DNA from 3 places in the Lysinibacillus sp. NPDC048646 genome. Region 2 is predicted to be linked to each of the others. Evidence: riboswitches for the same ligand, from Rfam matches in the RefSeq annotation. Region 2 holds a riboswitch; each other region holds the start of a gene.
What was found. A riboswitch is a leader RNA that binds a small molecule or an ion and turns the genes downstream of it on or off. The one in region 2 is predicted to bind lysine.
Positions count from the first base shown of each region.

Region 1: it holds a riboswitch for lysine, as region 2 does, so the genes downstream of both, ACQKII_RS20735 (amino acid permease) here and ACQKII_RS16010 (aspartate kinase) in region 2, are expected to answer to the same signal.
Region 3: it holds a riboswitch for lysine, as region 2 does, so the genes downstream of both, ACQKII_RS13890 (transporter substrate-binding domain-containing protein) here and ACQKII_RS16010 (aspartate kinase) in region 2, are expected to answer to the same signal.

Region 1 covers NZ_JBNNLZ010000027.1:2,728-5,002, reverse strand. The annotation lists gene ACQKII_RS20735 (amino acid permease) at 1-833, opposite strand, end outside; lysine riboswitch at 1,037-1,213, opposite strand; gene ACQKII_RS20730 (CynX/NimT family MFS transporter) at 1,393-2,275, shown strand, end outside.
Region 2 covers NZ_JBNNLZ010000015.1:70,618-72,892, forward strand. The annotation lists gene uvrC (excinuclease ABC subunit UvrC) at 1-418, shown strand, start outside; lysine riboswitch at 460-638, shown strand; gene ACQKII_RS16010 (aspartate kinase) at 1,019-2,245, shown strand.
Region 3 covers NZ_JBNNLZ010000012.1:35,228-37,502, forward strand. The annotation lists gene ACQKII_RS13885 (amino acid ABC transporter permease) at 1-160, opposite strand, end outside; gene ACQKII_RS13890 (transporter substrate-binding domain-containing protein) at 360-1,211, opposite strand; lysine riboswitch at 1,331-1,516, opposite strand; gene odhB (2-oxoglutarate dehydrogenase complex dihydrolipoyllysine-residue succinyltransferase) at 1,742-2,275, opposite strand, start outside.

The DNA of each region.
Region 1 (2,275 bases), on a different contig from region 2:
TCTTCAGATAGTAAACGTGCATCGGTAAATGGAATAAGCATACCGATTGCGGCAATCGCTAAAATGTAGAACAAAATAATACGCCAGAAAACAGATTTCACGGCCTTAGGAATATTTTTTCCTGGATCGTCTGTTTCTCCCGCTGTAATTCCGAGTAGCTCAGTCCCTTGGAACGAGAATCCTGCTGCTAAGAAGATACCAAATGTAGCAAGGAAGCCACCATGGAATGGACCATCACTAATAAAGAAATTTGTGAAGCCTACGGGTGCTTGCCCACCCAAAATACCAAATATCATCAGAATACTGACAATAATGAAGATAATAACCGTTGCCACCTTTATCATGGCAAACCAATATTCACTTTCACCGTAGCTTTTTACTGATAAAAGATTAAATGATAGTACGATGGCAATAAACAATACCGTCCAAAGTGCTGACGAGCTATCTGGGAACCAGTATTTCATAATTAATGAAACAGCTGCAATTTCTGCTGCAATCGTAATTGCCCAGTTATACCAGTAATTCCAACCAAGTGCAAAACCAAGAGCTGGATCTACAAACTTACTTGCATACGTACTAAACGACCCCGAGGATGGCATATAGGCAGCCATTTCCCCTAAGCTTGTCATTAAAAAATAAACCATAATGCCGATTAAGGCGTAAGCAAGCAATGCTCCACCAGGGCCTGCCTGTGCAATGGCACCACCACTAGCTAAAAATAGCCCAGTACCAATTGTACCGCCTAACGAAATCATTGTTATATGACGACTTTTTAATTCTTTTTTCAGCTTTGGTGGTTTATGTCCAAGCTGATTCACTTTTATTTCACTCACGTTAAAGCTTCCTTCCTTTTATAAGAGGCACCCAAATTCACCTCGACGTAATTGTACCCATTGTTTTCGCACATCATAACACTTGCGAATCAGGCACAGTAAAAAGCGTCCTATCAATCCGCGGAGATTCTATTTTATACCAAATAGAAATAAAAAACGCCATCACATGAACGTTGTGATGGCTAAGTAAATCCCCAGTTCTTTCAAATGATAGCGCAACACGTCATTCCAACGTGACAGTTCTGTTCCTTTCGGAAACAGCCCCAGCATGAGGTTTTCAAGTCCCCTCACACTTCGGCGGTATTTCCTTTCAGCTAACATCTTTAATGCTTGTCATTTCCGTTAGCGTACTTATAAACACCGCGACCTCTACCTCAATACAAACATGAGGCATGTAATTATTAAATTTATGATGTTATTTAGTCTATCATATGACCTTTGACATTTCAATAACAATAATAATGTTCATTATTTTGTGAATTTTCTACTATTTTTAATAGTGCGGTAAAGTGGTATAGTTGTTCGAATTATTAATGTTTTAAATCAAGGAGGACTTATTTTGGCAACTAATGAACATTCTACTTATCCTAGCAAAAAAATTAGCTGGAAGGGAAAAACTCTGTTACTTGTCATCGGTGTTATTTTTATAGCTTCTACATTACGGATGCCATTAACTGTCGTTGGTCCAATTATTTCCTTCATTCGTCAAGGTCTTGGCATTTCCAATGTACTCGCCGGCTTTTTGACAACAATTCCATTATTAGCATTTGCGATTATATCACCGTTTGCCCCAGTGGTTGCACGCAAATTAGGTTTAGAATTGACATTGTTTTTATCAACAATCTTACTAGCATTTGGCATTGTAACTCGATCCCTTGGTACAACTGCATTACTCGTTCTCGGAACGATACTAATTGGGGTAGCGATTTCTTTTGGTAATGTGCTTATACCAGGTTTACTGAAACTGAAATTTCCTTACCACGTTGGTTTCCTAATGGCATTCTACACAGTGTCTATGAATCTTTCAGCAGGCGTAGGTGCTGGTGTTAGTTATCCAGTAGCCAATTCTTCTCTTGGTTGGCAAGGAGCTCTCGCAGTAGCTCTTATTCTAGTTGCCTTTACAATTTTGGTTTGGATACCACAATTAAAATCAAATAAACCTGAACCTGCTGTCGCATCTACGAAAACGCGTATACCTTTATGGAAATCACCTGTAACTTGGGCTGTAACGGGGGCAATGGGGTTACAATCACTCATATTTTATACAACGGCGGCATGGATACCTGAAATTTATATTGCCCAAGGACTCGCTGCCGACCGTGCTGGTTGGATGTTTTCAACAATGCAGTTTTCACAGATACCTATGGCGCTAGTTGTACCTATTATTGCAAGCAAAATGAAATCCCAACGCCCACTGGTCATAATTTTTACAGCGTTTTATT
Region 2 (2,275 bases):
AATGGAAGTTGCGCGAGAAGTGCTAGAAGATGAGCTTGGCCTTGTCATGCCAATTGCTGGCTTAGCGAAAGATGACAAGCACAATACATCACAGCTTTTATTTGGGGGTCCGCCAGAGGTTATAGCATTAAAACGAACGAGTGACGGATTTTATTTATTACAACGCATTCAAGATGAGGTCCATCGCTTTGCAATTACATTCCTCCGGCAACAACACGAGAAGCATGCGATCCAATCGGTACTCGATGAAATTGAGGGCATTGGACCGAAGAGAAAGCAACAGCTGCTAAAGCATTTTGGTTCGGTGAAGAAAATACGAGAGGCGAGTGAGCTCGCATTACAAGAAGCAGGCATGCCCGTCCATTTAGCTAACAATATTTATGCTTATTTTCAGCAACAAGCATTGTCAAAGGACTAGACATATGCTAACGTAAATATTAATAGAATATTCACTATTTTAGTGATGATAGAGGTGCAAGGTTTAATAGTAGCACATTGGAGGGTGGACAAACCCTTTGAGGATGTGTGAAAGGGAAGCTTGCCGAAGTGAAGTATCGTTGTTTCCGATACTTTGCTGGTTTTGCATTTAAGAGATGTAAGACTGTCGATTCTTGAGGTTTCGGAGAGCTATCACACATGCGCAAGCTTTCATATTGTACATGTTGCAGGCAGCTTTCACGTTAAGTGAGGGCTGTCTTTTTGATGTTCTAAGGACGATTTTTTTATATTATTCAGTTTTTTATTTATCAAGGTGAGTGATGAATGCCAAAACGTTTTACTATACAACGGTGATACCGTTTGTGGATCTTAGGCTAACAGCGCTTCCTCCTACTGCAATCTACGCGAAAGTGAAGTGGTAACGTAGCGGCAGCGGCGATGCTAAAGTGACCAACTTCGTGTTGGCTAATGCCTCGGATGGATGTCGCGGGTTTTGAAAGTCGTGAATTGTGTTCGTGCAATCCACAATAAATATACAGTTACGCCGAGGTGTAATTGAGTTAGAAGGAGAATGATAACGATGGCGAAAATTGTACTAAAATTTGGTGGTCCGGCGATAGCGTCAACTGATTGTATTCGGGAGGTCGCGAAAAAGGCAATTGCCGAAAAAAAGCGGGGGCTTGATGTAGTGGTTGTGACAGCAGCTATGGGGCATACGACCAAGGAATTAGCAAAAATGGCTCACGATTTATCGGACGATGCTTCAAAGCGTGAACTAGACGTGCTTTTTTCAACGAGCTCACAAGTAGCAAGTGCGTTATTCGCCATTGCTCTTCAGGAAGTAGGCTACGATGCGGTGTCATTAACCGGTTGGCAGGCAGGTATACAAACTGATGCCAAGCACCGCAACGCACGTATCGAAGAAATTGATGTTAAGCGTATTGAAAAACATTTTGAGCAGGGGCAAATTGTTGTGGTTGCTGGTGAACAAGGCATTGATGATGGTCAGAACATTACATCACTTGGTAAAGGTGGGGCGGAAACGACAGCGGTTGCCATCGCTGCAGCTATTCATGCTGAACGAGTAGATATTTTCACGAATGTAGACGGGGTTTATACTGCTGACCCACGTCATATTTTAGCAGCACAAAAGTTAAAGGAAATCTCTTATGATGAAATGTTAGAATTATCAAATTTAGGCTCACATATTTTACATCCACATGCAGTGGAGCTAGCGAAAAAGTTCCAAATCCCTGTTATTATTCGTTCGAGCATGGAGGACATAACAGGAACCTTATTAAAGGAGGAAGTTGAAATGGAAAAAAATTTAATCGTTCGTGGTGTTGCTTTCGAATCAGACATTATTCGCTTAACCGTCGGGTATGATGCCTATTCAGATGCGTCATTAGCAGATATATTTGCAGTATTGGCAGAGAATCGCATAAATGTTGATATTATTGTACAAGCCATTATTGATGGCTTGAAGCCGTCAGTATCGTTTTCGATTTTGAAAGAGGAATTTGCAGAGGCTCTAAACGTTCTAGAAAATAGTAAATTATCATTGGGTTTTAGCTTTGCTGATTTTGAAGTTGGTTTAGCGAAAGTATCGATTATCGGTTCAGGTATGGCGTCCAATCCAGGTGTTGCTGCACGTATGTTTGATTGTTTACGTCGTGAAGGCATCCCCGTGAAAATGGTAAGTACCTCGGAAATTAAGGTTTCCGTTGTTGTACCCCAGGATGATATGATTCATGCAGCTAATGCCTTACATGCGGAATTTAATTTAGCAGAAGCGCTTCAAGTTTAAGAATGGTCGAGTGACAGAATTCAATATCAC
Region 3 (2,275 bases), on a different contig from region 2:
TCTTTTTACGTGTCGGAATGGTATGCATAATTCCGATGAAAAATCCGATGAATGCACCAATAATTGTACTAATTGTTGAAATAAGTAACGTATAATAAGCGCCCCGTAAAAACATTTGCCAGTTGTTTTCTATTATAGAAATAATCCATTCAAAACTCATGATGCTCCTCCTAACAACTTCTTGTTGCTTGTTCATATCATTTATGCCCTGGTCTTAATCGAGTCTTAAATTTGAATTGTGCATGCTTCTTTCAAATTATGTGACAATTACCCAAGACATTACTACTTATTCAATGTGGATTCACTGAATAGAAGTAAAGATAGATTACACGGGCTACTGATTAGCCCGTGCATCCATATTATTGTGCTGCTGGTTGTTGAAGAATTGCATCTTCCATAATTTTTTGTCGATCATCTTCAGAAATACCTTTTAGGATTTCGTTGATTTTATCTAAATTAGCATCACCTTTACGTAAACCAACTGCAATAGACGTATTTGAGATATCTGTATCAAATCCTTCTTCAAATGACACAAATGCAAAGTTTTCATTTGCAGCTGCAGCTGAAATACCTTCTGGACGTTCAGCTACATAGCCATCGATTTTTCCAGCTTGTAACGCCACACGCATTGCTGAGAAGTTTTCCATTGCTGTTTGTTTGTTAACGCCTTTGATTTGATCGATAACTTCGTAGTTAGAAGTATTTAATTGAGATGTAACCTTTGCACCAGAAAAGTCTTGGATTGATTTGGCATTTTCATATTTACTACCCTTTTTAATAACCATAACAAAATCTGATGTATAGTAGTTTTCTGTGAAGTCAATTGTTTCTTTACGTTCCTTTGTAGGAGACATCCCCGCTACAATGGCATCAATTTTATTTGATTGTAAAGCTGGCACTAGACCGTCCCACTCAAGTTTCACAATTACTAATTCTTTTCCTAAACCTTCAGCCATTTTTTTCGCCATTTGTACATCATAACCGCCTGCATATTCAGCATTATCAGCGATTTTCACAGCACCATTTGCATCACCTTGCTGTGTCCAATTGAATGGAGGATAGCCAGCTTCCATCCCTACACGGAATTCGCCACCTTCTTCATCTGTACCAGCATCTCCAGTCGTCTTATCTTTTTTGTCGCTAGTACCACATGCAGCTAATAAAATTGCAGTCATAGCGGCTAACATAAATAACAACCATTTTCTTTTCATGTAAAACTCCCCCTTTTCTGTAAAAAAATAAAGCAACTGTACAAAAAAACGACCTAAGTTCAGAACTTAGGTCGTACCTTTATTGACAGTTGCCCAAATCCTCACTATAATTTCCATGTATCCGAGATAGCACAACCTAGTAAACTGGAATTATATCTACTAGGACAGTCCTGCACTTATTCACTGCAGACCCAGCATAAAAGTATGAGCTCCTTTTATACTTCGGCGACATTTCCTTCTCCATTGCGTCCTCGCTTGCTTAAACTCAACAATGAACTAATAAATATCGCGCCTCTACCTCACAAAGGAACGTGAGGTTTGTTTATTTAATTGATAATTAGATACTACTATAAAAATAGTCTATGCGTCAAGAAAGTTTTATCATTTTTCAGACTAATGTTTTAATTCCAACGGATATTTTCTAGTATTTTTCTATTATATCCAAATGTTGTTAGTTAAAAAAATACCATATATTTACTCATCCATGATAAAAAACTCCTCCAAAGTGATGGAGGAGTATACTACTATTATTAAGAATTCAACAATAAATCTTCTGGATTTTCAAGTAATTCTTTAACAGTTTTAAGGAAACCTACAGAATCTTTACCATCGATAATACGGTGATCGTAAGATAACGCTAGATACATCATTGGACGGATAGCTACTTCTCCATCAACTTCAACAGGGCGTTTTTTAATAGAGTGCATTCCAAGAATCGCTGCTTGTGTACCGTTCATAATTGGTGTTGACATTAATGAGCCGAATACACCGCCATTAGTGATTGTGAATGACCCACCAGATAGGTCGCTTAAACCTAATTTTTTGTCGCGTGCTTTTTTCGCCAAGTCTGCAATTGAATCTTCAATTTCAGCAAAGTTTTTACGGTCAGCATCACGTACAACTGGTACTACTAAACCTTCTTCCGTTGATACAGCTACACCGATATCATAGAAGTTGTTTAAGTGAATTTCATCACCAGCAATTTGTGCGTTCACATATGGGTATTTTTTAAGCGCTGCAACTACTGCTTTTGTGAAGAATGACATGAATCCAAGTTTAGAGCC